DNA from 2 places in the Dorea amylophila genome. Region 2 is predicted to be linked to the other one. Evidence: predicted binding sites of a transcription regulator. Region 2 holds the regulator's gene; the other holds the start of a gene.
The links. Region 2 encodes NrdR, which represses ribonucleotide reductase genes. Its sites were predicted from a motif close to CACAANATNTTGTG; they were not measured.
Positions count from the first base shown of each region.

Region 1: the regulator NrdR is predicted to act here: its motif matches at 13,974-13,987, upstream of nrdD (anaerobic ribonucleoside-triphosphate reductase).

Region 1 is NZ_JAOQJW010000023.1:31,989-48,734, reverse strand. It holds gene araA (L-arabinose isomerase) at 1-1,074, opposite strand, end outside; gene OCV72_RS13675 (AraC family transcriptional regulator) at 1,250-2,296, shown strand; gene atpC (ATP synthase F1 subunit epsilon) at 2,384-2,800, opposite strand; gene atpD (F0F1 ATP synthase subunit beta) at 2,802-4,199, opposite strand; gene atpG (ATP synthase F1 subunit gamma) at 4,284-5,186, opposite strand; gene atpA (F0F1 ATP synthase subunit alpha) at 5,199-6,719, opposite strand; gene atpH (ATP synthase F1 subunit delta) at 6,721-7,260, opposite strand; gene atpF (F0F1 ATP synthase subunit B) at 7,244-7,741, opposite strand; gene atpE (ATP synthase F0 subunit C) at 7,792-8,019, opposite strand; gene OCV72_RS13635 (F0F1 ATP synthase subunit A) at 8,084-8,788, opposite strand; gene OCV72_RS13630 (hypothetical protein) at 9,223-9,408, opposite strand; gene OCV72_RS13625 (helix-turn-helix domain-containing protein) at 9,578-9,919, shown strand; gene nrdG (anaerobic ribonucleoside-triphosphate reductase activating protein) at 10,025-10,546, opposite strand; gene OCV72_RS13615 (hypothetical protein) at 10,565-11,524, opposite strand; gene nrdD (anaerobic ribonucleoside-triphosphate reductase) at 11,697-13,886, opposite strand; gene rd (rubredoxin) at 14,397-14,558, shown strand; gene OCV72_RS13600 (Crp/Fnr family transcriptional regulator) at 14,559-15,227, opposite strand; gene OCV72_RS13595 (bacteriohemerythrin) at 15,326-15,748, shown strand; gene OCV72_RS13590 (DMT family transporter) at 15,845-16,738, shown strand.
Region 2 is NZ_JAOQJW010000014.1:25,033-41,778, reverse strand. It holds gene OCV72_RS09975 (aryl-sulfate sulfotransferase) at 50-1,711, opposite strand; gene OCV72_RS09970 (hypothetical protein) at 1,800-2,435, opposite strand; gene proC (pyrroline-5-carboxylate reductase) at 2,581-3,375, opposite strand; gene OCV72_RS09960 (GntR family transcriptional regulator) at 3,668-4,309, shown strand; gene OCV72_RS09955 (TetR/AcrR family transcriptional regulator) at 4,361-4,951, opposite strand; gene OCV72_RS09950 (acylphosphatase) at 5,049-5,321, opposite strand; gene OCV72_RS09945 (HD domain-containing protein) at 5,442-5,984, opposite strand; gene ymfI (elongation factor P 5-aminopentanone reductase) at 6,139-6,873, shown strand; gene OCV72_RS09935 (exodeoxyribonuclease III) at 6,978-7,730, opposite strand; gene truA (tRNA pseudouridine(38-40) synthase TruA) at 7,818-8,552, opposite strand; gene nrdR (transcriptional regulator NrdR) at 8,758-9,207, opposite strand; gene OCV72_RS09920 (PRC-barrel domain-containing protein) at 9,300-9,539, opposite strand; gene arcC (carbamate kinase) at 9,749-10,678, opposite strand; gene OCV72_RS09910 (HAD family hydrolase) at 10,770-11,399, opposite strand; gene dapB (4-hydroxy-tetrahydrodipicolinate reductase) at 11,644-12,441, shown strand; gene trxA (thioredoxin) at 12,496-12,804, opposite strand; gene OCV72_RS09895 (aldose 1-epimerase family protein) at 12,911-13,816, opposite strand; gene OCV72_RS09890 (NUDIX hydrolase) at 13,837-14,313, opposite strand; gene OCV72_RS09885 (RluA family pseudouridine synthase) at 14,455-15,348, shown strand; gene OCV72_RS09880 (alanine/glycine:cation symporter family protein) at 15,422-16,746, opposite strand, start outside.

The DNA.
Region 1 (16,746 bases), on a different contig from region 2:
CGGGCAAACCTCAAGCATATGAGCTTCCAGAACGCCTTCTTTTCCTGGTACAAGGTTGTATGTATAGTCTTCCATGAATGAAGTTCCCTTAGCATCCTTCATTCCCTGAGTCATGATCTTCATAACACGTACCATAGCAGCTGTCTTCCAGTCACCTTCTGCTCCAAATCCATAACCTTTTTCCATCAGTCTCTGGATTGCAAGTCCCGGAAGCTGTTTCAGTCCACCAAGATCTCCGAAGTGTGTTACGATTGCCTGATAGTTCTTCTCGTCCAAAAATCTTTCAAATCCAAGTTCGATTCCAGCCTGCACTGCTACATGCTCACGGAATTCTTTCTCATCTCTTCCTTCCAGAAGGATATCATATTTGTCATAATACTCTTCTACTAATGTATCAATATCTGCCTGAGATACAGCATTTACAGCTTCAACGATCTCATTTACAGGATAAGCATCTACTTCCCATCCGAATTTAATCTGAGCTTCTACTTTGTCACCTTCTGTAACAGCAACGTTTCTCATATTGTCAGCTACACGCATAACTCTGATGTGGCTGCTTTCTACAACACCAACTGCTGTACGCATCCATGATCCGATCTGTTTCTGAACGTCTTCATCTTCCCAATATCCTGCAACAACTTTACGTTCCATATTCAAGCGGCTGAAAATGTGTCCATATTCTCTGTCACCATGTGCTGCCTGGTTCTCATTCATGAAATCCATGTCGATAGTGTCATATGGAATTTCACGGTTGAACTGTGTATGTAAGTGAAGTAATGGTTTTCTGTACTCCTGTAATCCTAAGATCCATGATTTTGCAGGAGAGAATGTATGCATCCATGTGATAACACCGGCACAGTTCTCATCTGTATTCGCTTCGTTGAATGTCTTTCTGATTACTTCATTTGTAATCATGGTTGGTTTCCATACGACTTCATATGGAAGGTTTCCTGATTTATTTAACGCATCTACGATAATCTTTGAATGCTCTGCTACGTGTGCAAGACACTCATCTCCATAAAGATCCTGTGATCCTGTACAGAACCAAAACTGATAATTTTTTGTTTTTAACATATTTTTTACTCCTTTTCATTCAAATTTTCTGTTTCGTCTACAGCTTTATTATGTCTCTATTATAAAAATACAAACTTACTTTCTCAATCTCTAAACTCTGCACTTTTGGAAAAATTGTTACCTATTCCGACCTCTGTTATGGTATAATCATACTAGATGTCAAGGAGGTATTTGTATGAATTTATCCGATTTTTGCCGCCGGATCACAGGACCTGATGCCCGGCTTCTTCCGGAAAACCATAAATTAGGCGCAAGACTTATCTGTCCGGAATATTCCAAGTCCGTCCAGGAAGTTAAGACTTATCCGTTACTCAGTCAGGACCGCAGTTTCCTGTTATGCTGGAACTTTGATTCTCCTGGTAATCTGTATGCAACAATGATGCCCTCCCCGGAGAATTTCTGTTACCATTATTCTTATTCGGATGGAGAATATACGCAGCTTCACACGCATGATTATCTGGAGCTTTCTTACGTTGTAGATGGGGAATTTCATCAGCGGATACTGAATAAAGATGTCGTATTCCAAAAAGGAGAACTCTGCCTGATCGACAAGAACTGCCTGCATCAGGACTGTCTGACAGACCAGTCGGGAGTGGTTCTTTTTCTTGGAATCGCCAATGATATGTTTACGGAGATCATGAACGAGAACAGCACCCCGCAGAAGATTCTTTCTTTCCTGCAGTCTGCCTTATTAAAGCAAAAGGATGTCCAGCAATTCCTGCATTTCCGTCCATCAGCCGGAGCAAGTGAAGCTTTGGACGACAGTCTTTTATTGCTTTTGAAAGAATCTTATTCGCCGGACAGCGGATCACGATACATCACAAAAGGTCTGTTATTCCGCATATTCAGGATCTTAAGTACGCAGTATGATTTTTCTCTTTCCAAAGAGCAGAAGCAGACGATGAACTGGATCGTATTCGAAGAGATCTCAGATTATATCCGGGCACATTTTAAAGATATCACCATTCAGGATCTGGTAAATGAATTCCACTATCAGGAAGATTACTTCAACCGCCTGATCAAGCGTAAGACCGGGCTCACCTATTCCGCTTATCTCCAGCAGATCCGTCTCGAGCGTGCAGAGCATCTGCTTGTATCGACCGATAAGAGTATTGAGGAAATTGCTGATTCTGTAGGATATCATAACAAGGGATATTTTTATAAATTATTCCAGGAAAAATATGAAGAGACACCTGCAAGCTACAGGCGGCATACAAGATAAATCACCGCAAAAAAAGCTGTCGTTTTCACGAATACATTTTCGTAAAACGACAGCTCTTTTTATCATAGCTTTTATTAATTTCTCAGATCAGATATCCCCGCGTCTGTTTCTGGACGCTTTCAGTCTTGTCATTGCACGGGCCATAGAAGCCTGTGACAGATAATACTCCTGAATGCTCTGCTTCTGACGAAGCTGCTCTTCGGCTCGTTCCTTTGCTTCCTCTGCACGCTTCACATCGATGTCTTCCGGACGCTCTGCCGTATTGACCAGTACAGAAGCACGGTTATTCACGATCTCTGCAAATCCTTTGGATACAACTGCTGTTACCCACTCACCGTCCGGCTTACGGAAACGCAGTTCTCCGATCTCCACTGCAATGACCATGTTCTCATGATGAGCCAGAATACCTTTTTCCCCGTCTATAGTCGGAATCACCAGATATTCACATTTGCCATCGTAGAAGACCTTATCCGTGGATATAATTTTCAATGAAAATGTGCTCATACTAAGCCACTCCTTCTGCCTTCGCCTTCGCGATCACGTCTTCGATCGTACCCACATTGAAGAATGCATTTTCCGGATATTCATCCATCTCTCCGTCAATGATCGCTTTGAATCCACGAACAGTCTCTTTCAGTGGAACATATTTTCCAGGAACACCGGTAAATGTCTCAGCCACTGAGAATGGCTGTGACAGGAATTTCTGGATCTTTCTTGCACGGGCTACTGTCAGCTTATCCTCCTCGGATAATTCTTCCATACCAAGGATTGCAATGATGTCCTGTAATTCTTTGTATTTCTGAAGGATCTCCTGTACCTTACGTGCTACCTGGTAATGTTCTTCACCTACAACTGCAGGCTCCAGGATACGGGATGTCGAATCCAGTGGATCTACAGCCGGGTAGATACCCTGTTCAACGATCTTTCTGGAAAGTACGGTTGTTGCATCCAAATGTGAGAATGTTGTTGCAGGAGCCGGGTCCGTCAAGTCATCAGCTGGTACATATACGGCCTGCACGGATGTTACAGATCCGTTCTTTGTAGAAGCGATACGTTCCTGAAGGGCACCCATTTCGTTTGCCAGTGTCGGCTGATAACCTACGGCTGACGGCATACGTCCGAGAAGTGCGGATACTTCCGAACCAGCCTGTACGAAACGGAAGATATTATCGATGAAGAGAAGCACATTCTGATGCTCTACATCACGGAAATATTCTGCCATTGTAAGTCCTGTCTCAGCGACACGCATACGAGATCCAGGTGGTTCATTCATCTGTCCGAATACCAAAGCTGTCTTATCAAGTACACCTGATTCTCTCATCTCTGTCCATAAGTCATTACCTTCACGGGAACGCTCTCCGACACCGGTGAAGATGGAATATCCACCATGTTCTGTTGCGATGTTATGGATCAGCTCCTGGATCAGTACGGTCTTACCTACACCGGCACCACCGAACAGACCGATCTTACCACCTTTCGCATAAGGTGTCAGAAGGTCAATGACCTTGATCCCTGTCTCTAATACTTCGACAGCCGGGCTCTGTTCTTCAAAGCTTGGTGCTTTTCTGTGGATAACCCATTCTTCGCTGTCTTTAATTGGTTCTCCGTTATCGATCGTCTCTCCAAGTACATTGAACAGACGTCCCAGAGTCTTCTCACCTACCGGCACTTTGATACCAGCTCCGGTAGCGGTAACTTCCATTCCCTTCTGCAGACCTTCACTGGAAGCCAGCATGATACAACGTGCAATGTTGTTACCTACATGCTGGGCAACTTCCATGACACAGCGTTTTCCGCCATTGTCTACTTCCAGGGCATCTTTGATAAATGGAAGTTCTTCTCTATTATTAAATTCTACGTCTACAACAGGCCCCATTACCTGTACGATTCTTCCTTTTGTCATATTACTGCTGCCCACTTTCTTTTTTATTATTTCGTGGTTATTATTTGTTCTGTATACAGTTCCGCCATTTGCGAACTTTGTATCTTACTTCCGTTTCTGCGCATTGGCTCCGCCGATGATCTCTGTCAGTTCCTGTGTGATATCTGCCTGGCGGACACGGTTGTAAGTAATATTTAATTCGTTCAGCATATCTGTTGCACTGTCTGTTGCATTCTGCATTGCCTGCATTCTGGCATTATGCTCACTGCAGTAGGCCTCTACCAGGCATCCATATACGATACCGTTGATGTAGTTCGGAACAATGTTCGCCATCACACTGTGTGTAGATGGCCAGAATACCATATCTTCCTGATACAGTCCGGTTCCGACAAGAGCCGGCATATCTTCCGGAAGGAAGGTCGTCTTCTTCATAGGAAGGAGCTTCTGTTCCTCAGTCTCCGCTGTCATAGCATTGATCATACGTGTGTATATGATGTGAATCTCGTCCAAATCTCCATTTCTAAACTGTTCTACCATTTCCGAAGAAATGACTCTCGATCTGTGTAATGTCGGATTCTGGACGGTATAACGGAACTGGGTATCCATCTCAATTCCTTCCCTCTTGGCAAAGTACTGTCTTCCGGCTTCTCCAAGTACGAATAATTTATGCTTTCCCGGTTTCTTTAACAGTTCTTCAGTTGCCTTGATCACGTTATGATTATATGCCCCGGCAAGTCCTTTATCAGCAGTTACAACGATATAGCCAATCTTTCTTTCCTCAGCCGGGATACTCTCACGGCCATCAAAGAACTGGCTGTGCATATCCGGCACATGCCGCAAAATTCTGGCGATCTCTGCCTGCATGGCATAGAAGAAAGGTTCTGTGTCAGCAAGCTTTTTCTTGGCCTGTTTCATCTTCGAAGAAGAGATCAGATACATGGCATTTGTGATCTTTCTCGTCTCTTCGATGCTGGCCATTCTTTCCTTAATCTCTTTTGCATTTGCCATAGCTACACCCGCTTATCTTCTTTCCTTGAATTCCTTTGCTGCTGCAAGAATCTGCTCTTTCAGTTCATCATCCAGAACTTTCTTCTCATCGATTGCTTTGCCGATTTCTTTATGTTCTCTGTCGAAGAATGCAAGCATATCCATCTGGAATTCTTTGATCTTCTTTGTGTCAATATCAAGCATCATTTTATTCGTAGCGACACAAAGTGTAATCACCTGCTCATGAAGACTTAACGGACGTCCCAGAGGCTGTTTTAACAGTTCTGTCAGACAGCTTCCGTATTTCAGCTGATTCTTTGTTGCATCGTCAAGGTCTGAACTGAACTGGGTAAATGATTCCATCTCTCTTGCCTGTGCCAGGTCGATACGGACACTACCACTGGCTTTCTTCATTGCCTTTGTCTGTGCGGCTCCACCTACACGGGATACAGAAAGACCAACGTTAACGGCCGGACGCATACCTGCATTGAACAGGTCACTCTCTAAGAAGATCTGTCCGTCTGTGATAGAGATAACATTCGTAGGAATGTATGCAGATACATCTCCTGCCTGTGTCTCAATGATCGGAAGTGCTGTGATAGAACCACCGCCTGCTTCCTCGCTTAATCGGCTGCTTCGTTCAAGCAGTCTTGAATGTAAGTAGAATACATCACCAGGATAAGCTTCTCGTCCAGGTGAACGTCCAAGTAACAGAGAAATGGCACGGTAAGCTACTGCATGTTTAGAAAGATCATCATATACGATCAATACATCTTTTCCCTGATACATGAAATACTCTGCAAGTGCTGTTGCCGAATACGGTACAATATACTGAAGTGGCGCACACTCACTGGCTGTTGAGCAGAATACTGTGGTGTAATCCAGTGCGTCATGTGCTTTTAAATCATTTACAAGTCTTGCTACCGTTGATGCTTTCTGTCCGATGGCTACATAGATACAGATGACATCTTTTCCTTTCTGGTTGATGATCGTATCGGTTGCAATAGATGTCTTACCGGTCTGCCTGTCACCGATGATCAACTCTCTCTGTCCGCGTCCGATTGGGAACATGGAATCAATAGAAAGGATACCTGTTTCAAGTGGAACGCTTACCGACTTACGTTCAACGATTCCAGGTGCCTCATTCTCTACCGGACGGTATCCGTCTGCTTTGATCTCACCTTTTCCATCGATCGGTGCTCCAAGAGCATCTACGATCCTTCCGATATAACCCTCTCCTACCGGAATACCTGCTTTTTTACCTGTACGGCACACTTTTGTGCCCTGTTTGATCTCTGAATCATCTCCGAACAGGATACAACTGATCTCGTTTTCCTTGATGTCCTGTACCATGCCCTTAAGACCTGTCTCCAATGTGACGATCTCGCCATACATTGCGTGGTCGATTCCGTATACGGAGGCGATTCCATCACCAACAGAGATGACAGTACCAACTTCCTGATCTCTGCTTATTACGTCATAATTCTTTATCTCTTCTTTTAATATAGAGATAATTTCATCTGAGCTGATTGCACTCAATTCCTTCACCTCCATGTTAATTTGTTAATTTCCGCTGTAAACGGTTCAGACGGCCCTGCACACTGTAGTCATATTCTTTTCCGTCAACCTGCAGGATAAATCCGCCGATCAGTGCCTTGTCTTCTGCCATAACCCATTTAATGTCTCCGGCACCGTATTTCTTCTTGATAAAGTCACCTATCTGCTTCTTTTGTTCTTCACTTGGAAGCGCTGTATAACGAAGATAGACTGTCTTAACTCCTGCTGCCTGATTCTGTAATTCTTCGTATGCCGCAAAGATCTGTTCTGCGATCGTCATCTTTTCATGATCGCAGACAACCTTCAGAAATGTTCTCATTTCTTCTGAAAATACTTTATCAATGATATTGTGTTTTGTCTCTTTTGTGATCACTGGATTAACCAGTGCTGCTTTCAATTCCTGTGATTTTTCGAAAATATTCCCTGCCTCCAGGACAGCTTCTTTCGAAATACCAAGTTCATTCAGAACTTTCGCATACCGGAGGGCTGCCACCTGGCAGAATACCGGCTCTGCTTCTTTTCTATTCTTCGCTGTCATGGGAATCACCTGCATCTTTCAAAAACTGGTCATATGCATCCACGCCGCTTATGTTGTCAGCATTCTCAAGTAATATCTTCTTCGCAGCATCCATTGCCAGCCCTGCAACCTGTGCCTTCATATCATCAAAGGCCTGTTCTCTTTCCTGATTCAGGCTTTCTCTTGCTGTCTTCATAACCTTGTCTGCTTTCTCGTTAGCCTCGTTCAGGATCTGGTTGTATTCCTGTTTTGCATCCAGTTTCGCCTGTTCGATCATCTTTGTGGATTCTTCTTTTGCTCCATTCAATGCATCTTCATACTGTTTCTTCAGAGCATGCGCTTTGTCCTGCTCCTCATTCGCGTGGCCGATTCCGTCTGCAATCATCTTTTCCCGCTTTTCCATAATGTCCATGACCGGGCGAAACAGGAACTTTCTGAGAATCAGATACAGAACGATCAGGTTGATGATCGTCAGCACTAGATTAAAATCTATTCTCAGCATATATCTCTACCTGCCTTTCCCTTCTTTTAATCTGTTATCGTCAGCAAACATTATTTCAAAAGAAGGACGATCAGAAGTGCGATAATGAAACCGTAGATAGCGGTTGCCTCTGCAAGTGCACAACCAAGGATCAGGGATGTTCTGATCTTTCCGTCTGCTTCCGGCTGTCTTGCGATAGCGTCTACTGCTTTGCTTGTTGCGATTCCGATACCAACACCGGCTCCGATACCTGTAAGTACTGCGATACCTGCTCCAATTGCGATAATTGTTCCACTCATAATTTGTTCTCCTTTTCTTGTCTTACGTTTTCTTATACTAAATGTTGTAAATGTCTGATTCGCCTTATTCCATCTCTTCTGTCATAAATAATGCAGTTAAGAATACGAATACATATGCCTGTAATAATCCGTCAAATATATCAAAATAAAAACTAAACGGTATCGGCACAATTAAAGGAACGACCTGTTTGATCAGTTCCATGACTACAAACCCGCCTAACATATTACCAAACAGTCGCATACAAAGCGACAGTGGGCGGATTACGATCTCCAGTATCATGATTGGTGCTACGATCGGCACTGGCTTTGCAAAATGTTTGCACCAGTGAACCAGACCATTTCTATGGATACCGGACCACTCGATCACGAACATACTCATAACGGCAAGTGCGATTGTTATGTTCATGTCCTTTGTCGGAGGCTTAAATCCTAACAGCCCGATGACATTTGATATTGCAAGATAAAGCGCTACCGTCATCAGATATGGAATATATCCCCTGTTTTCTTTTCCTATAATACCTTCAAAGAAATCCTGTGCCCAGCCAATTACTGATTCCAGCATAAGCTGTACCTTTCCCGGTTTCTCTACGCTTAGATTCCTTACGAATACTATACTTAGAATAGTAAGAACCGCCATAATGATCCAAGTTACAACAACACCTTCGTCAACAGCGATTCCTCCAAATACCGGGATGGTAAATACGGTTTCACAGTTAAGTTCTTCTACAAGGCTTTCAACAAGCTTTTCCGTACTATCCCCTTCCTTCATAATTTTTTTGCTAGTTTACTGCTATTTTTTGAAAATGTCAATTGTTTTGTCCGCTGTCTATTTTGCATAATTTTTCATTATTTTTTTGTGTATTTTTACTTTTATTTCTCTTAATTTTTTTATTTTTCTCATCAAATTTCCACGCCGAAATGGTAGTTCCAATTTCCATTTATTTTTTCACAAGGAAAATGCACAATTTTTATTTTTCAATTCCCTTCTTTTTCTACAAAACAGCGATTTCTTCGATTTTCTTCTTGAAAAAATCCTCTCGTTTTCTTTGTGAAATACGACATTTTTTCAAGATTGTCTATTGTTTTGGGCACAAAAAAAGTGTAACCGCTTTTATACTGTTACACTTCTTACTTTTCATTATTTTGTTGTATATCTCAATTTTATATGTACGCTCATTCAAAATTGATATATCCGCCCTGATCTTACTCTGTGATCAGACGGTACTGTAAATTCTCATATAGAATTTTGTTTCCTTCCATAATATCAGCCGGAAGTAGTGCTCTTGCCATCACCTTGTTTTCTTCCTGATCCTGTGCAAGCGCATCCACACGTCTCAGTTCCGCATAGTCACCATCAATCTTCTCAACTACATAAATACATGTCAACATATTTTTTGCCTCCTTTTTAGTCTTATCATCCTGTCTTTTGTATAAGTTATTTTAATTATACTATTTTTTTAAGGAAAAGTAAATTTTTCTGTATTGATTATTGGCAAGATTTATAATAATATATACTTATATAATATCGTTATACATTACAATTCAAAGGAGCCCAGCAATGAACGAAGTAGATTTTTCAAAAGTCGGATTAAAAATGAAACAATTAAGAAGTGAACGCGGTATCACTCAGGAACAGGTAGCAAAAGATCTGAACTGTACTGTTCCTTTCGTCAGCAATGTCGAGAACAATCGTGCTAAGCTTAACTTAAGAGTTCTTCTTTATTACTCAAAGCTTTGTAACGTATCCGTGGACACAATTCTGGATGCGGGAAGAGATCTTCCTCCTCTGGATGAAAAAGAGCGCCAGTTAAATGACGAAGTGCTCAATGTATTCCGTGGTTTTTCAGTTTCGGAAAAAGAAAAGATCATCAAGATGTTACGCATCTGGCAGGAGAAATAATCTCCTGCTTTTTTATTTCCTGCATAGCAATAACACATCTTCATGATCTTTCTTCTATATATAATATTTTTCATTGCATGATACTTTATATTCTCATCACTAGTATCAATAATCTTCAAGTACAACTTTTCCTTGTTTCTTACTTTCTTTCACATTAATAATCCTCTGATTCTGGCTTCCCCGGAACACCAGTGTCACATCCTTTAATGCTTCCTTAAACTCCCCGTCTACCAGCACATCGATATAAGACAGCATTTCGTCAGTCACATTCGTATGCACACAGCCTCCCGGGATCATATCGCGATCAAAAAGATACCCACTGTAACACCAGATATCTTTCTTTGGATATGTTTCTCTTACTTTCTTTAAAAGCTTTACCAGTTCCACCTGATTCTCCGGCTCGAACGGTTCCCCTCCGAGCAAAGTGAATCCTTGAATGAAGTTAGAATCCAGCGAATTCAATATTTCCGCTTCCGTCTCTTCTGTGTATGGCTGTCCATAGTTGAAATTCCAGGTCTCCTCATTAAAACATCCCTTGCAGTGATGCCTGCAGCCGGATACAAACAGGCTGACTCTGACGCCCGGTCCGTCTGCGATGTCGCATTCTTTTATATTTCCGTAATTCATGATTTGTAAAGTCTCCTTTTATTCCTCTCTGGAATGTATTACCTCAATAATCGGATATTCTACATTCTCTTCCATTCTCACGTATTGATAATTTTCACCTATCGCCCACATGAATTCGTCATTTTCCAGTGTTTTCCATGCTTCCTGCTGCTCCGGATAATGGAAGGCAAACTCCAGTTTCAGCATTTTCAGCTCATCTCTCAGCCTGTACACATCTATGAAGCCCTCTCTTGGAGTATATGAGAAATAGGTAGTCGTGTACACGGGATTTTCTTCCCTGTCATCCCATCCTACAAGTACACTACTGACTTGATCATCTTCGTCTTCAATAACCTCCATTAGTTTATACTTGCGGTGCCCACACTCTTTTTCCTCCATGAAATCAATCACAAATCTTATCCCATAAAAACTGGTCCGGATTCCATTCGGTGGATTTTTCGTCGTTTCATATATGGTTTCTGTATCTAGTTGTTTTTCCTGCTGTATTTTGCGGATTTTTTCTTCTTTTTCCCGTTCTTTTTCTCTTTTCAGTTCTTCTAAGATACGGTTCAATGCAGTAATAACAAATCCTGTATAGGTATAAACATATATTTTTTCTACTCTTCCACCTTTAAATACCAGTTCTACCTCTGATTTATCTCTCGGGCTCGGTCTGGCACTATCCAGTTCTTCATATTTTATCGGCATGGCTATCGGTCCCTGTTTCCTATTCTTGTTAAACATAGATCCATAGATTCCTTCTGTACTGAAAAGAATCCCCTTCTTACCGCTTCCAAGTATGGTATTATCACATATAGCTGCAACTTCTATCATCTTACATCCCGGTGCATAACTTGCAAATGCTGCCCATAATGTCCCTTCTTTAGCATCCTTTCCAAGAATCACTGCAAGTGGCACCGCATTATAAAAATAGTCTTTTTTTAATTCCTTATCGGTTATGCTGGTCACGATATCACCAATCATTTTTTTCTTATCCATTCTTATATTTCCCCTTGCGTCATTTGCTATTTATTAATTATATACTATTTTGATTCATGTTTAAACACGAAGAATAGACAAATTAGAAAAGGAGCATATCTTTCGATATACTCCTGCTATAATCTTTATCAACATCACAAGTTAATATAACCTGGACATATCTTCATTTATGTTACAGATGCAATACTCTGTCCTTGATTTCCTGCGTACGTCCCTGATTCCAAAACTGTGTTCCGATATATCCACAGGTTCTTCTTGCCACGAATAACTTATCCTGATTCTGGTTACCACAATTCGGGCATTCCCAGATCAGCTTTCCTGTTTCATCTTCCTTGATCTGGATCTCTCCGTCATAACCACAGCATTCACAGTAATCACTCTTTGTATTCAGCTCTGCATACATAATATTATTGTAAATATACTGCATAACCGAAAGTACCGCCGGAATATTATTCTGCATATTCGGTACTTCGATGTAACTGATCGCTCCTCCCGGTGAAAGCTTCTGGAAATCTGCTTCGAATTTTAGTTTCTTGAATGCATCGATCTTCTCTGATACATGTACATGATAGCTGTTCGTAATATAATTCTTATCTGTTACACCCTTGATGATTCCAAAACGCTTCTGCAGACATTTTGCAAATTTGTATGTGGTAGATTCCATCGGTGTTCCGTATACAGAATAGCTGATGTTCTCTGCTTTTTTCCACTCTTCACATTTATCATTTAACTTCTGCATTACCTGCATTGCAAATGGTCTTGCTGCGGGATCGGTATGTGATTTGCCAAGCATACGTACACACATCTCATAAAGTCCTGCATATCCAAGCGAAATAGTGGAGTAACCATTAAATAATAATTTATCGATCGTCTCACCCTTCTTCAGTCTTGCAAGTGCACCGTTCTGCCACAGAATCGGAGCAACATCGGAAACCGTTCCCTGGAGACGTTCATGTCTGCATCTCAGTGCTCTGTGACATAATTCCAGACGCTCATCCAGGATCTTCCAGAATTTCTCCATATCTCCTTCTGATGAACATGCAACATCAACTAAGTTGATCGTTACAACTCCCTGGTTAAAACGTCCATAGAACTTATGGCTTCCGTCCGGATTTCTCTGGCTGTCTTCTACAGTAAGGAATGAACGGCAGCCCATACAAGGATATACTTCTCCATTCTTCATCTCTTTCATGATTTTGGCTGAGATGTAGTCCGGTACCATACGTTTTGCGGTACATTTTGCTGCCAGTTCTGTCAGATGCCAGTATTTGGAATCTTCTGTAATATTATCCTCATCCAGTACATAGATCAGTTTCGGGAATGCCGGTGTGATCCATACACCTTTTTCATTCTTTACTCCCTGCATTCTCTGAATCATCACTTCTTCGATGATCATAGCCAGGTCATCACGGGTTCTGCCTTCTTCTACCTCATCTAGATACATGAACATCGTCACAAATGGTGCCTGACCGTTACATGTCATTAATGTGATAAGCTGATACTGAATTGTCTGGATACCACTCTTTACTTCTTCTCTTAAACGGCGCTCTGTCACCTTATTGATAATTGTCTCATCTAAAGCTTCTCCGCATTCTTCACGCTCTGCGATTACATTTCTGCGGATCTTCTTACGGCTGATATCGACAAACGGTGCCAGATGTGCCAGTGTAAATGACTGTCCGCCGTACTGGTTACTTGCTACCTGTGCAACGATCTGTGTCGTCACATTACATGCTGTAAAGAAGCTGTGCGGCTTCTCGATCATGGTCTCACTAATGACAGTTCCATTCTGAAGCATATCCTGAAGATTGATCAGGTCACAGTTATGCTCTTTCTGTGCGAAATAGTCGGAATCATGGAAATGAATGATTCCCGCTTCATGCGCACGTACAACCTCTTCCGGAAGAAGGACACGTCTTGACAAGTCCTTACTTACTTCTCCGGCCATATAATCACGCTGTGTAGAGTTGATCACAGGATTCTTGTTAGAGTTCTCCTGATTCACCTCTTCATTCATATGCTCCAGAAGTGCAAGAATTCCGTTATCTGTTGTATTCGTCTTTCTCATCAGTTCTCTTTTATAACGATAGCGCACATATTTCTGTGCGACTTCATAGCCGCGCAGTTCCATAATTCCGGTCTCTACCATATCCTGTATATCTTCTACATTGACAGCATGAGTGGATTCCTCAATTTTCTTTGCAACGTTGTCCGCCACTGCCATAATCTGATATTCATTCATCCGATGCAGTTTATCGACGTCCTTGTTTGCACCTTTGATCGCATTAATGATCTTCTCCAGGTCGAAGGCTACCTCTTCGCCGTTTCTCTTAATTACGTTCGTCTTTATTTCTGCGTTCATGTTTATCCCTCTCTTGTTTTTATTGCCGATGTAGTATGTGCTCACCCTCAAATACTACTAAATATTGTTTTTTCAACATCATTTCCGCACAAGATATTGTGCAAGTAATATGATACTCTATAACAGGCGAAAATGAAAGAGGTAATTTTGTTAAAATAAATGTTTGAAATGTGGTCTAAATTTTGGTGATATTTTTTTACGAAATCTGTTGCACTTTTAATTTTGTGACGGGTAAAGTGTGGCGCATAGTTAAGAATACTTAAGACGCATTCCCTGTATTGATTTTTGCATTCAAAGATACTGACAATATGAAGTTGTTGTGCCGATATTTCTTCATTTATAAAATTAATCTCTGTCAATCTTAATCCATATAACAAATTATCATTTTTTGTTGTTTCGTAACATTTGTTACAAACCATTTTCTATAAAAGCTATATACTCTAATCACAACATAAGTTGTACAACACCAGTTAACACCAACTAAGTTTTAATAAAAAGGAGATTTTAACTATGAAAAAATATGTATGTGAACCATGTGGCTACGAATATGACCCAGCTGTAGGAGACCCGGATAACGGAATCGCACCGGGCACAGCCTTTGAAGATCTTCCGGATGACTGGGTATGTCCAATCTGCGGATTAGGAAAAGAAGTATTTGTTGCAGAAGATTAATTACTCTTCCGACTGCAGTCTTTCATAATCCGTGATTTCGATTACCTTACGGTCCACAAGACGGATGATACCTTCATCCTGCAAAGTAAGCAGCATGCGCGACAGAGATGGTCTTGTAGTATTCAGATATACTGCCAGATCTTCCCTGTTCATATGCAAACGGACCCGATAGTCCGGATCACAGTTTTCCAACAGGTACGCCGCTACACGCTGACGTAAGTTTCCACTGGTAAGAACCTCTATCTGACGGTTACATTTCTCTGCTTTTTCCGCAAAAAGCTGAAGCATATTGAAGACAACCTTACTGTGATGTACACAGTTTCTTTCGCATCTTCCGCCAAAGAAATTCTGTGAAACCTCCAGAACCGACACTTCATTTTTTGCTTTTGCATAACCGGAGTAAGCAGACTGGCGCAGAAACATTTCTACTTCGCCAAACTCCTCACCCACCATAACGTAACTGCTCCGGGTAATCTTACCATTCAGGTTGATACTGCCAAGCTCAACCATTCCTTCCAATATGAAATATAATTTTAACGGCACATCACCCTGGCGGAAAATATAGGTATCTTTCGGATATTTCTTTACTACAGCCTGTGAACAGACAAGACTTTTTTCCAGTTCTTCTTCTGTCAGGTTCTGAAATATCTGTAACTGTTGTAACTTCATAATCCAATCCTTTTCTCTGCTGATAAACATTTTCTACGATTCATTATAGACTATGCGGGACGAGGATTCAATGTGTACCAAAGACAGGAGGTTTCTCTATGAATATTACATTTGACGATAACTTAATTACAGGCAACAAGACCATCGATTCCCAGCATCAGGAACTGATCGACCGTATCCGGCAGTTCGTTGCAGCATGCGAATCCGGTGACAGTAAGATCAAAGCAATCAAAATGTTAGATTACCTTGATGAATATACAAATTTTCATTTTCAGGAAGAAGAGGAACTTCAGAAAAAGGTATCTTATCCGGAGATTTCCAGTCACCATGCAAAGCATGAAGAATTCAAAACATCTATTCAGGAATTATACGATTATCTGAATGAAAATGAAGGGCCTGATGATCAGTTTATCGAACAGGTAAAGCGCAATGTTGTAGACTGGCTGTTCCAACATATCAAGACTTTTGACCGGTCTGTAGCGGAATATATTCATTTGAAAGATAATTCCAATCGATTATAGTGATTCATAAAAATGCACAAAACGGACATGTTCTCATAACAATGTCCGTTTTTGTGATATACTTAATTTATTATATTTACAAAGGATTGGGTACTTATGAATCAGAAACTTACCAAATACGCCTGGCTGCTGCCATTCATCTCCGGCATCTGCTGGGGTGCTGCCGGAATCTTTGTCCGTACACTGGAACACGATGGGCTCGACAACTTTTCCATCATTAGTTTCCGGATGTTGCTTGCAGCTCTGATCACTGGCATATGGATTCTATTCTATAACCGACATTTATTTTATGTACATCGGCGTGACTTCTGGCTTTTTATCGGAAGTGGCATGATCGGCATGACCGCCCTCAGTGTCTTTTATAATATTTCCGTTACGAAAGGATCTCTTGCACTTTCTGCCGTGTTACTTGCCATGTCTCCGGTCTTTGTTCTGTTTCTGGCTGCTATATTCTTCCATGAACCGATAACCAGACACAAACTGACCTGTGTAACACTCGCACTCATTGGCTGTGTACTGGTAAGCGGAGTACTGGAAAGCAATGGGCTTTCCTGGAGCATAACAGGAATTCTCTGCGGAATTCTGGCAAGCTTTTTCTATGCTGTATATGGAATCATAAGCAAAAAAGTCACACAAAAAGGATATCATTTCCTGACGATTACTTTTTACGGCACACTCTTTTCCGGCATGACAATGCTGCCTTTCAGTAATATACACTCTTTAAGCAGTATGATTGTCTCAGGGCAAAGGACCACCTTTTTTATCCTGATTATTCATGCGCTGGTATCATCCGTCCTGCCTTATGCACTATATTCTTTATCCATGCGCTATATGGAGGCCGGCAAGGCATCGATTCTCGCTTCCAGCGAACCTGCCGCCGCCATGTTATTCGGAGCGGTACTCTATGCCGAAACACCAGGTATTCTTTCCATCTGTGGACTTTGTTTTACAATTACTGCTGTAATATTATTAAATTATGAAAGGAATTGAACATATGG
Region 2 (16,746 bases):
TTAGCGGATAAATCGTTATCCGTAAAGACTTCCATATGATTTTTATGGATTATTCACTTTTTCCAAAATAATATCCTTCAAAATTATACTTGAATACACGGTAAATGAATTCTTCATAATCCATCTTATATGTTGCGATTGCCTTATGATCCGCATCATATTCCGTAAACGTTCCTTTCAATCCGGAATCTACAAGCACGTGATCCCCAATATCCTGTGCGCTGCTGACGTATCCAGAATATGGAACCTTAAATGAATCCACAAGTTCAAATGTTCCTTCATTTTCGTCTACCAGATATTTATAATATTTGGAATTCTTTCCGTCCACTGCCGAACTGGTCTTAAGTCCGATGGAAGACCAGTCATAATCCGGTCTTGTCTCGCTGATTCCGATATTATTATTAAACATATACAGATAATACTGCCCGTCTGCAAGGCTTTCATCCGTCTCATATGTAATCGTATGCTGACCGCCCTGAATGATAAAATCGCCTTTTTTATTCAGCACACAACTTACGTAGGATGTATCTTCCCAGAAATCCTTCTCACCGATCATGTAAGCAATCGACGGTTCATCATAAAGGTTGTCCACTTTAATGATCGTAGACGTCTCTCTGGAGCTTAACAGCACTGATCCATTTCCCATGTACTGGATCGTATTAATATGCATCCAGTCCAGCTCATCCGAGGAATTCTTCACGCAGGTCTTCTTATAATCACCAAACAGGTCTCCCAGATCCAGTACCTCTGTCACTTCACCTGAATTCACATCCAGCTTCAACACGATATCCTCCACACTGTCCTGTGTGGTATCCGTTGCCAGGATCAGCATATTGCCATTTTCATCAAACACATAATCATGATGCAGACTGTAATCACCAAGATTGTACACCTTTGTCACCTGTCCGAGACGGTTCACCTGTGCCATCTTCTTCTCGGAAATACTGTAATACATGGAGTTATCATCAAAGAGCAGCCTTTGGCTTCTGTAACCCAGAAGCGGCACCTCACCTCTTAGAACTCCGCTGTTATCATAATAATACATGAAATCCATAGAACTGCTGTCATTACCTAATATCACATAAAGTCCGTCTTCCAGTTGATCCGCACTCTGTTTTATATCGGTATCAAGCTGTACCTTTTCCTCTCCGTACAGGCTTCCCATTTCGTATACGATTTCCTTTGTATTGGTAGATCCATCTTCGTTTGTCACATAAAAGGTAATTGTATTCTCCGTATCCGGGATCAGGCCAATCACCTGGAATTCATGTTCTGTCTGATATTCCTCATCCTGATATACATCTCTGCTGAAATCAGAAATGCTATCGTCTTTTACATGGATCGTATAGGATACCTTTACCGCTGCATCCGTTTTAAAATATACATACAGCGACTGTGTATTGGTTCCAAATGGATTATATTCGATCAGCATATTGCTCAGATTATAATCCTGTGACTCTTTCTTGTTCTCTAATGCATCCGCAACTTTTTCCTGCTCTTCCGCATTATAGGTCTGCTTGATTTTTTCGTAGATCTTTTTCTGCTCTGTATTCATTACATTTTTTTCGTTATCCGTTTCCTTCTGTTCTTGTTTTCCATCTGATTCCAAAGTGTTCTCTGTTTTGGTTGTGTTATCTGCTTTTGTGCACGCTGTCATTCCTATCGCAAGTATCATAGCTAACATTCCTGCAGTCATGATTCGCTTTTTCACTTTTTCTCTCCCACCTTTTCTTTTATTTTTTTACGATTATGAATAATTATAATTCAAAAATGTGTAAAAAATATGAAACTTGGTCATTTTAATTCTTTTTCTGCTCTTTTATCTCATAAATTACGATTCCCCCTTTTTCTTCACACCCGGTTTTCCACAGATCTTTCAGGTTCAAACGGACTTTTTCCCCATAAGTAGCCACATCAATCCATGTTTCATGCTTCTCTTTTTCATATCCGACCACCAGGAACCAGTGCCAGATAAAATCTTTGTATTTTTCAGTGTTCAAATGACGGAGCATCAGATATGGAACCGGAAGTTCTTTATCAATCTGTCCGCATATAATACGTTCTGCCTCGTCTGCATCTCCTGTTCCGTCGAATTTTTCCATATGGATCTGGTAATCTGTTCCACATCTTTTATTCACGTCTGAAATATATTTTTCCAATCCCCCGATGTACCACTCAGGCTTTTTCACTCCCTGAACTCTCGGCCGTATATACGGCTTCATAAGCTGGCTGAATTTTTTATAGGCTTCTTTATCCATCTGTTCCAGATCAAATGGATATAGTTCTTTCATTCCTTTGTATTTTGCCAGATAGATGCAGCTGTCACAGGCCGTTGCTGCCCCGCATCCTCCGACATTCATAACAATATTGGTAAACCAGTCCTGATTTCCGCCAAATTCTCCATCAATCATAAAATAATCCAGTTCTTTTTTCATCTTTTATTCACCTGTCCTGTTTTCTTCTAAATGTTATTCTAACACAATTCTTCCCAAATACGAATAGACAACACAAAAAGCAGGAACTACAACTTCTCTGTAATTCCTGCTCCGTATAGATATTTTTATTATTTAAATATATTGATTATAAACTTCTAGACATCTCTTCGCAGACTTTCATTGCTTCAATGATAGAACTTCTGAATCCAAGTTCTTCTAATGTACGAACAGCTTCAATTGTTGTTCCTGCCGGTGAGCAAACCATATCTTTTAATTCTCCAGGATGTTTTCCTGTATCCAGAACCATCTTTGCGCTTCCGAGAACTGCCTGTGCAGCAAACTGATAAGCCTGTTTTCTTGGCATTCCGCCTGAAACTGCTGCGTCTGCCATAGCTTCGATCAGCATGAATACATATGCCGGTGAGCTTCCGCTTACTGCTGTCACAACATCCATCAGACGCTCCGGAACGATCTCTGCGCGGCTGAAGCTTTCCAAAAGACTCTTTACATATGCAATCTCATCTTCTGTAAGTTGCTCATTCGGGCAAACGGCTGTCATACCTTCTCCAACCATAGCCGGTGTGTTAGGCATTGTACGGACAATCTTTACTTCTTTTCCAAACTGTTCTGCAAGCCATGCAAGTGTCTTACCAGGTGCAATTGTAATGATAATCTGGTTGTCTGTTACTACATCTTTGATATCTGCAATTACGCTTGCATAGAACTGAGGTTTTACAGAGAGGATAATTGTCTCTGCTTTTGAAGCAACTTCTTTATTATCTGCTGTTACATTGATTCCATATTCTTTCTGCGCTCTTTCTCTTCCAGGTGCAAAAAGATCTGCTCCGATGATCTCTTCTGCCGGAATTACATTATTCTTAATAATTCCCCCCATAATTGCTGATGCCATGTTACCTGTACCAATAAATCCTAATTTCATCCTTAATTACCTTCCTTTTCCAATATGATATTGTCTTATTAATTGTTCCAGCGCATGAATGATGATTTATGATTTGTAATGGATATTCTTCATGTGCTATTTGTATACGTTTTTTTAATTTGTATACAAATCATTTCTACTGTGACTATAACACTCCTTTTCAAAAAAGTCAACACATAACCTTGAATTTTCTTTAAAAACACGTTATAATTTGTATACAAATATAAAAGATGTATACTTTTATCTTCACATTCATTTTTTCTGGGACGTATACCAAAAGGGGGAATCCGACATGGCAGAAAAGAGTCCGTCTCTTGCCACACAGGCTTATGAGACGATCAAAGAAAATATTATGAATCTTACCTATCCTCCGGGCATGGTTCTCACCGAAGCCATGCTCACCAAAGAACTGGGGATGAGCCGCAGCCCGGTCCGTACTGCGATCCAGATGCTGCAGGTCGAAGGGCTGATCGTTTCTGATTATTATAAATCTATGACGGTGAAAGAAATTACAGAGAAAGATATCAATGAAATCTATCAGTTAAGAGAATTATTAGAGGGCCCGGCTTTTCACCTTATCTTTACGTCAGGCCGGTATGAGGAATATTCTTATCGCATAGAGGAAAAGATCGTGCGCATGTGCGCCGTTGCCGGTGATCTGTACGAATGGGAAATTGCGGATACCGCAATGCATATGGAGATTATCAGTATTCTGGATAATGAACGGATTAACCGGATCTATGAAAATAATCTGTCTGAGCTCATCCGTATCGGACAATATTCCATCCGTAACGGAATGGGAATTCCAAAGACAAATGAAAATCTCAAGAAAATGGTTGCATATATGCGGAAAGGAAATTATGAAAAGGCGTTTGAAATACTGAAAAATGATCATTTCGGTACCGGACGCAACACTGCTTTGAAAATGCATTGATCTACAGAATAAGAACCTGCCATTGGCAGGTTCTGTGTATTTATTATCTTTTTATCTTTTAAAATGTTCCAGCATGACCGGCATACATTTTTTCGAATACTCTCTCAGTGAATACTCTCCCTTATTCAGACACCAGTCTGAAACCAGCGCCCTTTCGCACATGGAATAATATCTGACCAGATCGCTCACCGAGACTTCATCCGATATCTCGCCACGCTTTTGTCCTTCATCGATCACACTGCTGATCAGCTTATAATATGTCCGGTTCTGATCCAGCAATGATCTGTGTCCCTGTGCCACAAGCTGTGTAGAATACAGAGATGCCAGAAGATCAATGTTGATCTTTTCTTCTATCATAGAATGTGCTTCATAATTCAGATACAGTAACTTATCATAACTGTTCATATCCGGATCCATTTTCTCTTTCAATATTTCATAATTATCATCCAGGATCATAGACAATGTATTCAGAAGCTCGTCCTTTGTATTAAAGTAATAATAGAAAGAACCCTTGGATGTTCCGGACAGATCAATGATATCATCCACCGTTGTTCCATTATATCCTTTTTCATAAAACAGCTGCCACGCCGCAGCTACAATTCTTCCTTTTACGCTCTTTTGATTTTCAGTTTCTATCGTCATTTTTCTTCTCCTCGTCCACCCTCATCTTGAATACTTCCAGTATAACATATGTATCTTTCAAGTGTATATACCGAATCACTTTTCCCGTCCTGTAAACTTAATATTTCACTTCAAAACTGCTTTCCGTTTCTGTTTCCTTCTCTTCTGTATCAATCCAGTCAATCTGGATAAACTGATTCCTGTTCAGTCCTTTCATCAGTTCGAAGATCATTGCCTCTCTTCCCTGTACTTCCATCACTACGGTTCCGTCATATTCATTTTTCACCCATCCGGTCAGATTCATTGATCTTGCCAGATATTTGGCAGTATAACGAAAACCTACTCCCTGCACTCTTCCGTGAAATATCATGTGTTTTCTTACATCAGCCATCTCATCTTCTCCTAAACTATTAGAAACACGCTCTGCTCGTTGTTCGCGTAAATAAGAATCAGGGTACTGCTTTTGCACAACACCCTGGATATCTTCTGCTATATGATCTGTCTTTATGATTCATTCCTGTTCAAAAATCTTATTCACCAGTCTGGTATATTCTTCATAAGCCTCTACACCTTCAAACGACTCCTTCAATGCATCCCGGATCCCAATATAATACCAGCCGATAATCCCTTTGTCCTTCATTCTGAAACGGTTCCACAATTCTTCTCCGTATACCGGATAATCTCTGTCAATATCCCTCATATTCGAAAGTTTGTCTGCAAGTCCTACCATCTGCACTTCTTTTGGTGCAGTACGGATATGCTCGATCGTTGCTGATTTCCGTTCCATCCATGTCTTGGATTTGTCTTCGCTTTCCTGTGCCACAATTCCCGCTACCCGTTCTGAAAATTCTTCTGCCAGAAGCTCTCTTGATACTCCTGCACAATCTTCTATTGTATCATGAAGAACCGCTGCACTGATGATCTCCTTGTCCTTCGTCATCGTTGAGACAATATCTCCCACTTCGATCGGATGCACAATATATGGTCTGCTTGTCCCTTTCCTGAACTGTCCTGCATGTGCTCTCGTGGCAAATTCAATTGCCTTATTAATCATAATGGTACCTCTCTTTTATCACGTCTGGCTTTTGGAACCAATCTTCTACGGTCCGACTGGTTATTGTTATATAAATAATATCACCTAACACTTTAAATGACAATGATTTCAGTATATAATAGAAGAAAAGTTAATTGATCAGGGGAGAAAAATTATGGAACAAAAGACTATTTTAATTACAGGGGCTTCCCGGGGTATCGGGAAAAGCATTGCTTTACGATTTGCATCGCGCGGATATCACACATTTTTAAATTGTTCTTCTTCTGTAGATGAACTGAAAAAGCTCCGCGCCTATATCCGCAAAAAATACCACACACCTTGCACGATCGTTGTCGGGGATGTCGGCAATCCTGACCATGTAAGAGCCATATATAACCGTATCTATCATGACTGTTCACACCTTGATGTTCTTGTGAACAATGCCGGAATTTCTCATATCAATCTCTTATCCGATATGACAGATGAAGACTGGAATCATATTATTCAGACCAATCTTTCTTCTGTATTTTATTGTTGCCGGCAGGCCATCCCTCCGATGGTATCAAAGCGTTCCGGTAAGATCATCAACATTTCTTCAATGTGGGGTCTCTCGGGTGCTTCCTGCGAAGTTGCATACTCCGCATCCAAATCCGGTATCAACGGATTCACAAAAGCTCTGGCGAAAGAACTCGCACCAAGTAATGTCCAGGTGAATGCAATTGCATGCGGTGTCATCGATACTTCTATGAACGATCAGCTCACACCGGAAGAACGAAAAGCCCTGGAAGATGAAATTCCTGCCGGACGTTACGGAACTCCTAAGGAAATTGCCCAGATGGTATGGAATATTGTACATGCTCCGGAATATATGACCGGACAGATCATCGGGGTTGACGGAGGCTTTTTATAAAACTCTTTATCTTTTTAAATATGTGGAGCTGCCGCAAAAACAGATTGTTTATCTACTTTTGCGGCAGCTCCATATATTTTCCATATGATTATAACACTGTCGGATTACTCTATATCAAGTTCTACCGGACAATGATCCGATCCCATGATCTCCGTGTGAATGACTGCATCTTTCAAACGTGGCTGCAGGCTCTCTGATACACAGAAATAATCAATACGCCACCCTGCATTCTTCTTTCTTGCGCTGAATCTGTAGGACCACCATGAGTATATTCCTTCCTTTTCCGGATAGAAGTAGCGGAACGTATCAATAAATCCCGCATTTAAAAGATCTGTAAATTTCCCACGTTCTTCATCTGTGAATCCTGCATTTTTACGGTTTGTCTTTGGGTTCTTCAAGTCTATTTCTTTGTGTGCTACATTTAAATCCCCACAAAAAATGACCGGTTTCTTCTTTTCCAATTCTTTTAGATAAGTAAGGAATGCATCTTCCCACTGCATTCTGTAATCCAGTCTTGCAAGCTCACTCTGTGAATTCGGTGTATACACGGTAATGAAATAGAATTCCTCAAATTCCAGCGTGATCACCCGGCCCTCTTTGTCATGTTCTTCGATTCCCAGACCATAACTTACTGATACCGGTTCTTTCTTTGTAAAAATCCCGGTACCCGAATATCCCTTCTTCTCTGCATAATTCCAATACTGATGATATCCGGGCATATCCAGTTCTAACTGTCCTGCCTGCATCTTTGATTCTTGAATACAGAAAATATCTGCATCTAATTCATTAAAAACATCCATAAATCCCTTCTGTACACACGCACGGATTCCATTGACGTTCCACGATATAAACTTCATATATTCCTCCCGGCTTTTTCCTGTCCTTTTTTTGCGGACAGTACTTTTACTTTTTCTGACATATATCCTATCTGTTTTATTCTATTCTTAATAATATACTTTTCTTAAGAATAATCCCCTTGCCGGAGCCAAAAATCCTGCAAGGCTTCTGTCCTCTGCCGCAATTACGACCGGAAGCATAGACGCATCCCTCTTGCCTGCACCTATCTCCAGAAGCGTTCCCGTCAGGATTCTTACCATGTGATATAGGAAACCGGTACCATAATAAGTAATTCTTACCTTTTCCCCGCTCCTGACGATCTTAATATTCGTAATCTTCCGAACCGGATCTTTACATTCCTTGTCATCTGTAAAGCTGGTAAAGTTCTTCGGTCCGATCAGATATCTAGTCGCATCACGCATTGCTTCGATATCCAGTTTTTCTGGATAATGATAACAATATCTTCTTGAAAATACATCCGGCTTTTCACGGCAGTCGATGTAATATTCATATTTCTTACCTTTCGCACTTTTTCGCGCATGGAATCCATTCTTTGCCAGTTCTACTTTCACAATACGGATATCTTCCGGAAGATATCTGTTCAGCGAATCTTTCAGTTCTTTCGTATCGTACAACTTAGACAGTTTCACACTTGCGACCTGCCCACGCGCATGTACACCTGCATCTGTTCTTCCTGATCCATCTATATGCACACGGTATCCGACTAATTTACCAATACTCCACTCCAGAATATACTGTATCGTATTGTCTGTTGTGGCCTGTCTCTGCCATCCCTGATACCTGCTTCCGTCATAGGAAATAGTTAACTTATATGTTCTCATATTATTTCACCCAATCTATTCTAACAAGCTATTTTAAATACACATCTATTTATAACAAATCTGATTCTCTTTTGAAAAAGGGAGAAGCAAATACTTTTGCTTCTCCCATATATTTTATCACTTTATTGCTTTATAAGCAATTCCTTCTTCATCCAATATTCATTATTCAGTCTGACAGATTCTGCATTCCCATTCCATATCGAATTTATTTTAATATCTTTTTTAATTCGTCCATAAATGTACTGACATCCTTAAATTCTCTGTAAACGGATGCGAAACGAACATAAGCAACCTCATCGAGTATTTTTAATTCATCCATAACAGCCTCACCGATCGCACTGCTCGGAATCTCTTTTTCTTCCATGCTAAATACTTTTGTTTCTATTCTGTCGACAACTTTCTGGATATCTGCCGTTGCAACAGGTCGTTTATAACAGGCACGAACCACGCCGTTCTCTACTTTCCGGCGGTCATACTGTTCTCTGGTATTGTCCTTCTTTATTACTGTCAGCGGAATTGTCTCTACTTTTTCATATGTAGTAAAACGTTTCCCACATATATCACAAGAACGGCGGCGTCTGATACAGCTTCCGTCTTCCGCCGGTCTGGAATCAATCACTCTTGTATCCGGATTATTACAATATGGGCATTTCATCTGATTCGTTCCTTTCTGTCCTTTATAGCAGTTCAAATACAGTATATCTTTTTCAAAAAGAGAAGTCAAACACATTTCCGCCCTATTTTTTGTTATTTTTCCTCATGTATCTCTACCAGAATTAAATCAGGGCCGATTCTTTTGATGCAGGAAAATGGTATGATATACTCTGTTCCATCTCCAAAAAAGTTACACCATTTCCCACCTTCCGGGACTACAAGTGCTTCAATACAGCCTTTGCAGTCATCAATGATCAGGTCATCGATATATCCAAGCTTCTTGCAGTCGCAGCAATTGATCACTTCTTTTTTGGACAGTTCGCACAGCCGGATTTTGGACATCTGTTTTCCACCTCCCTGTCGGACACAGCATAACTTATCCACATTGTAGAGTTCCTGTTCCTTATACTATATGCACCTGCTCCTTATTCTGATTGTCTGTTAAAATACAAAAAAACCCGCACATTCACAGCTTTCACTATGTCTGTGCAGGTTTTTATCCTGCTTTTGAAGACAGCCGATTCTTCTGATCTTGTAACTTTTTATCTGATCAGTGTACCTGTCTTTCCTTTGAGTGCTTCATCCAGCTTATCAAAAGATGTGATCAATGCACTTCTTCCTTCTCTCTTTTCAAGAAATTCTACAGCTGCTCTGAACTTCGGATACATGTTATATTTTCCGAAATGTCCTTCTTCCATATAGGCTTTTGCCTGATCAACACTGATCTCTCTCAGTTCTTCTTCCTCCGGTCTGTCCATGTTGATCTTAACTTTTTCAACACTTGTAAGAATGATGAGTGAATCCGCATCTGTCTCTTCTGCCATCTTTCCGGCTGTCAGATCTTTTTCGATTACTGCACTTGCACCTTTCAGACGGTGATCCTGCTCTAATACCGGAATTCCGCCTCCACCACATGCAATGACAACCTGATCTGCATCCAGCAATGCTTTGATCGCATCAATCTCTACGATGCTGACCGGATTCGGAGCTGCAACGATACGGCGGAATCCTTTGCCAGGTTCTTCTACAACATAGTTTCCCTTCTTGCGTTCTGCACTTGCTTCTTCTACATCCATATAACGGCCAAGTACCTTGGTCGGTGTATAAAATGCTTCATCGTACGGATCAACGATCACTTGTGTCAGGATCGTGCTGACTGTTCTGTAGATTCCACGATCCATTAATTCTTCGCGGATTGCATTCTGAAGGTCGTATCCGATATATCCCTGACTCATGGCAGAACATACCGACATTGGGGCTGCCGTGTAATCTTCATGCTCTTTTGCGAATTCATTCATTGCAGTATGGATCATACCGACCTGTGGCGCATTACTGTGTGTGACCGCAACCTGATATCCCTTTTCAATCAGATCACCGATTACTTTTGCGGTCTTCTTAACTGCTTCTTTCTGTTCTGGTAATGTCGTACCAAGTGCTCTGTGTCCTAATGCAACTACAACTCTTTTTTTCATAATCTATACCTCTGCTTTTCTAGTATTTTTTCAACGAAATAATATAAGAGAATTATAGTATTTTTGCATATAAAATGCAATATTTTTCTGATTATAGTCTGTCAAAATCTATATTCTGCAGTTCTGTAAATGCACGGATCGACGGATATTCTCCTTCCACTTCTCCAAACCCATATGACGCAAAGATCATCGGTACTTCTGCTTCCTTACATGCATTGGCATCCCCCTGGGTGTCTCCTACATACACTGCTTCATCCAGTCCGTTTCTTTCCATAATGATACGGATATTTTCACCCTTTAACCTGCCTGTATAAGCCGGACATGTAAAATCTTTGAAATACCCGCCCAGTCCGGAATTCTTAAGAAACGCTTCGATATATCCATCCTGACAGTTACTAACTATATACAGTGGATATTTTTTACTCAGTGCTTTGATTGTCTCCGGTACACCATTATAGATCACACATGGACCAACCGCTACCAGTTCATTTTCATATGCCATCATCTTACCTAGAAGTTCCATCCTGTCTTTTTCCGGCATTTCCGGGAAGAGACTTTCTGCAATCGCATCCATCGGCTTTCCAAATTCTTTCTGCAGCCCTTCTGCGGTTAAGATCTCGTGGCCTTCCATCTCATCCTGCAATACTTTATTCCATGCAACCGCAACTTCCCTTGTCGAATCCCACAAAGTTCCGTCTACGTCAAATATAATTCCTTTCATTCGTGCCTCCATTATCTTTTTTCATAATCACTTTTTCATAGTATACTATTTTCATACCTTTCCTACAAGAGCAGACTCTTATGGAGCTTTCTCCTGAATTCTTTTTTATTTATACAATGTTTCCTGCCGTTTTCAGATTTCTTCATATCCACAGGATAATTGCTGTGTTATACTGGTCTTAGTTTATAGCAGTTCCGGATATACCGCTATAAAAATACGACCGGACTGCGAAAGGAGAATGGATATGAAAGTTATTGTAATCGGACCCAGAGGGAAAATGGGAAAATTAATCACACAGGTCGCTGCCAGCCGTGATGATATGGAACTCGTCGCCGGGATAGCACCAAAAGGACGTGACTACGTAGGAAAGGATCTCGGAACTGTCGCAATGACAGGATCGGAACTCGGCGTTCCTGTAACAGATGATCTGGCAGGCGTGATCGACTCCTGTGATGTCATCATTGATTTTTCAACAAAAGAAATGGCTATGGAGGTCCTGGATCTTGCCATCGCACATAAGAAAGCACTGGTATGCGGTTCTACCGGATTCTCCGCCGAAGAGATGCAACGATTTGAGGATGCCGGAAAGCAGATCCCAATGCTTTATGCCGCCAATACTTCTAAGCTTGTCAATATCATGAACAAGCTTCTGGAACTCGTAACCACAACATTAAAAGATGAGATTGATATCGAGATTCTGGAAATGCATGATCAGTGGAAGAAAGATGCTCCAAGCGGAACTTCCAAAGAAATGGGTGAAATCATGGCGCATGCTCTCGGCAAAGAATTAAGCAACATTGCCGTCTACGGACGCGAGGGAGAATCCCCACGTGAACCTGGAACAATCGGCTATCATTCTCTCCGTGCAGGTAATATTCCAAGCAGCCATACGGTATTCTTCGGAGGCATGGGAGAACGTCTTGAGATCACACATCATTCCTATAACTGGGAATGCTTTGCGAGAGGTGCCTGTGACTGTGCAGCTTATCTTGACGGGAAGGCTCCTGGATTCTATTCTATTAAGGATGTACTCGGACTTTAATACTTTTATATATACATAAAGCGGCTTCACCATCCGGTGAAACCGCTTTATAGATTATCCAATAAGTCCTTCAACTTCTTCTTTAGACATCACACCCATGTCTCTCTTTACAACTTCTCCTTCTTTAAACACAAGGAATGTCGGGATAGACATTACACGGTACTGTCTTGCAAGCTCTGGTTCCTGATCTACATCAAGCTTGCATACTTTGATATCTGCGCGCTCTTCTGCAATCTCTTCCACCAGCGGTCCCATTGTCTGGCATGGCCCGCACCACGTTGCCCAGAAATCTACCAGTACCGGCACTTTTGATTCTAATACTTCTTCCTTGAAGTTGTCTTTTGACAAATGTACAATTGCCATATCTATTTCCTCTCTTTCGTAATGACTGTTATCATGTAACTACATGCTTATTATAACCGATTCCCCAAAGTTATCCATATATATTCTATAAAATATTCTGAAAAAATTATTCAACAACGATTCTATAGGATGCCTCAAATTCCTCTCCTGCTGCCAGTGTATTTTCCCAGTCTCTGTCTTTTAATTCTCCCTCAAATATCTCACTGTCACAGCGTCCATACCATGGTTCAATACATACAAACGGTGCCTGTTTTTTCGGCGGTGACCAGATTCCGACTAACGGTGCATCAAACTCCACTGCCAGATATTCCTTCTTCTGTGGATCCATTAGTACTACTTTCTGAATCTGGTGGTCTTCGATCACCAGTGCATCTCCGTCAAAGAGATGTTCATCCATCGGAAGGCATCCGTCTGTCAGCTTATATTCTTTTTTCTGCGTCGTAACGACACCACCTTCTCCAAATACGGTATTCACCAATGCTTCCGGTACTTTTCCCTGTCCATTACGGAATCCCAGACAATACTCAGACTGTTTCTCACCTTCATGAAGCGGACAGAAGAATGCAGGATGTGCACCAATTGCAAAATGCATCTCCTTATCATTTATATTCTTAACTTTCCACATCACACTGACCGAAGCATCTTCCAGTCTATATCCTATCTCCAGATGAAAGTGAAATGGATATACTTTATATGTCTCTTCTGTATCTTCCAGTGCAAACCATACTTCATCTGCGCTCTGGCTTACCAGTGAAAACTCCATGTCTCTGGCAAATCCATGCTGATTCATCGGATATTCTTTCCCCTCATATCTGTAAACTTTATTCTTTACTCCTCCTACAAATGGAAATAATACCGGTGATGTACGTCCCCAGTATTTCGCATCTGCATTCCAGAGGTATTCCTGATCTGTTGCTTTCTTCCTCAATGACCGGAGTTCCGCTCCGTGATAATTCACAATAACTTCGATCTGATCATTTTCCAATTTAATCTGTTCTGTATTTTTCTGCATATTCCGATTCTTCCCTTTCTTTATTTTTTTATCTCTTTCCCGTTCAACACCGCCGATATCAGACCGTCATGTCCGTCATAGACCAGCTTCAGCGAAAAGAACGGTACTTTCTCAGCGAGCAACCGGAGGAAGATCTTGTCCCCTTCCCAGATGTGTAAAGATTCAATCTTATCGATATCCACCCATTCCAGTTCACCTTCGTCACATGCAATCGGTTCTCCTTCGAATCCATCTGCAGTGAATAAATGCATGTATTCCGTCACACCATTTCCAGATACAAATGTAACGATTCCACAGAACCGATAGGACGTCAATGTATATCCTGTCTCTTCTTTTACTTCTCTTAAAATGCATTCTTCCGGACTTTCATCTGCCTCAAAATGTCCGCCGACACCAATCCATTTGTCTTTATTTACATCATTCTTCTTTACCGTACGGTGAAGCATCAGATATTTTCCGTCTTTTTCGATATAACATAATGTACTGAGCCCTGTCACACTTTTCTCCTTTCCCTTACATATCATCCACTTCAGCCTTTCTTATATATTCTGCCTTTATTTTCTTACATGGATTATGATATGATAGATATCTACAATCATATGTATTATCATTATACGCTATATCACAGGAGAATTGCAATGAACCGTACGATACAATATACAATTACAGAAAAAGACAGTGGACTGCGCATCGAACAGTTTTTAAGACGCAGAGGGTATTCCGGACAGAATCTTGCTGAAATCAAACGCATGCCCAAAAGTATTCTTGTCAATGGCGTACATTATTATATGCGCCAGATACTGACTGCCGGAGATATCCTTCAGGTTATCATCTGCGAGACAAAAAATTCTGAAAAGATCCCGCCGGTTGAGATTCCACTGGACATCATTTATGAAGACGAGGACATCATCGTAATCAACAAACCTGCCGGTATGCCGATTCATCCGTCCATGAACAATTATTATAATTCCCTTGCCAATGCGCTCGCATGGTATTATCAGGAACAAGGAAAACCTTTCATCTTCCGTTGCTGTAACCGTCTGGACCGGGACACTTCCGGTCTGACTGTTGTATCCAAACATCTGATCAGCGGAAGTATTCTTTCTACTATGACCAAGAACCGCGAAGTGCACCGGGAATATCTTGCCATAGTAAAGGGCAGTGTCACACCTGCGGCCGGAACCATCTGTGCTCCGCTTGCCAGAAAAGAAGGCACCATCATCGAACGCACGGTTGATTTTGAACACGGTGAAGAAGCCATCACACATTACCGACTTGTAAAAGAAGCCAACGGACACAGTCTGGTCTCTCTGAAGCTTGAGACCGGCCGGACACATCAGATCCGCATCCATATGAAATATCTGGGTTTCCCACTGATTGGAGATTACTTGTATAACCCGGATATGGAACACATGAGCAGACAGGCACTGCATTCCCATCATATGGAATTTGCCCATCCGATTACCGGAGAATGGATGTCATTTACAGCTCCGCTGCCTGCAGATATGGCAAATATTATGACAGATAAATGATAATAAAAAAGAGCACTATGATATGCCGCATTTTTATTTCAACGGTATATCTGCTGCTCTTTTTTAATCTTTATCATGATTTCTTATTCTTTTTTGACGCTTCATACACTTTCAATTCATCCAGTGCCTGTCCACCCATCAGATACAGTGCTCCGATATTGAAAATGGTCATCAGCCCGATTCCGACATCTCCCAGATCCCATACAAATGTATAGGTTGCAATTCCACCGATGAACAGCATCACAAGTGCGAGCACTTTATATGCTGTCTGCCAACACCATTTATCACCAAACAGATAAGCCACATTACTTCTTGCATAGAAGAGGATTCCCAGGAATGTCGAGAAACTGAACAGGAATAAAGTTACTGCAATGAAGATCACTCCAAATTCTCCCAGATGATACTTCATCGCTGTCTGTAAAAGATCCATTCCTTCTTTTCCTGCCACCAGTTTTTCCGGTGCCAGAAGCATGATCATGGCCGTACAGCTGCAGATCACAATCGTATCTATAAATACCCCAAGTGCCTGTGTAAATCCTGCCTTTACCGGTTTGTCACATTCTGCTGCCGCTGCCGCACATGGTGCGGAACCGGATCCGGCTTCATTTGAAAACAGTCCGCGCTTTACTCCATTCATCAACACTGCTCCGAATCCACCCGCTACTACCTGACGGGCTCCGAATGCCTCCTGGATAATCCTTACAAATACTCCAGGAAGACTTCCGATATTCGTTACGATGATGAAGATTGTAATAAAGAAATAACATACCGCCATAAACGGAACCATCAGATCCAGCACTTTCACTGTGGCATTTTTACGAAGTACAATGACAGCCGCAAGGATTACCAGCACAATCGTCGTGTAAAGCGGCGGAATCGAAAATGCATTTTCAAAAGAAGCGGCCACCGAATTACTGATCACCTGGCTGATCCCACACCAGCAGATCAGTCCGGAAACAGCAAATAACACCGATACCAATACATGTTTTTTCTTTTTTCCTGTCCTGCCTTCTATATAATCATGGATATAATATGCCGGACCTCCGCGGAATCCACCATACAGGGGATCTCTTTCTTTATGAATCTGTGCAAGCGTTGCCTCTATGAATGCAGTTGACGATCCGATCAGTGCCGTCACCCACATCCAGAAGACAGCTCCTGCGCCTCCGGCCGATACTGCCGCAACCACACCTACCAGATTACCCATACCGACACGGGTTGCCGTTGATACGATCAATGTCTGGAAAGTAGACAGACTGTTCTTATCATCCTTTTTACCGGTCAATGCCACCACCATATCCGGGAACAGGCGGATGGGAAGTCCCCTTGTGCGGATCGTAAAGTAGATTCCCGCCGGGATCAGCAGGATGATCAGCAATGAAATCCCGACACTTCCGC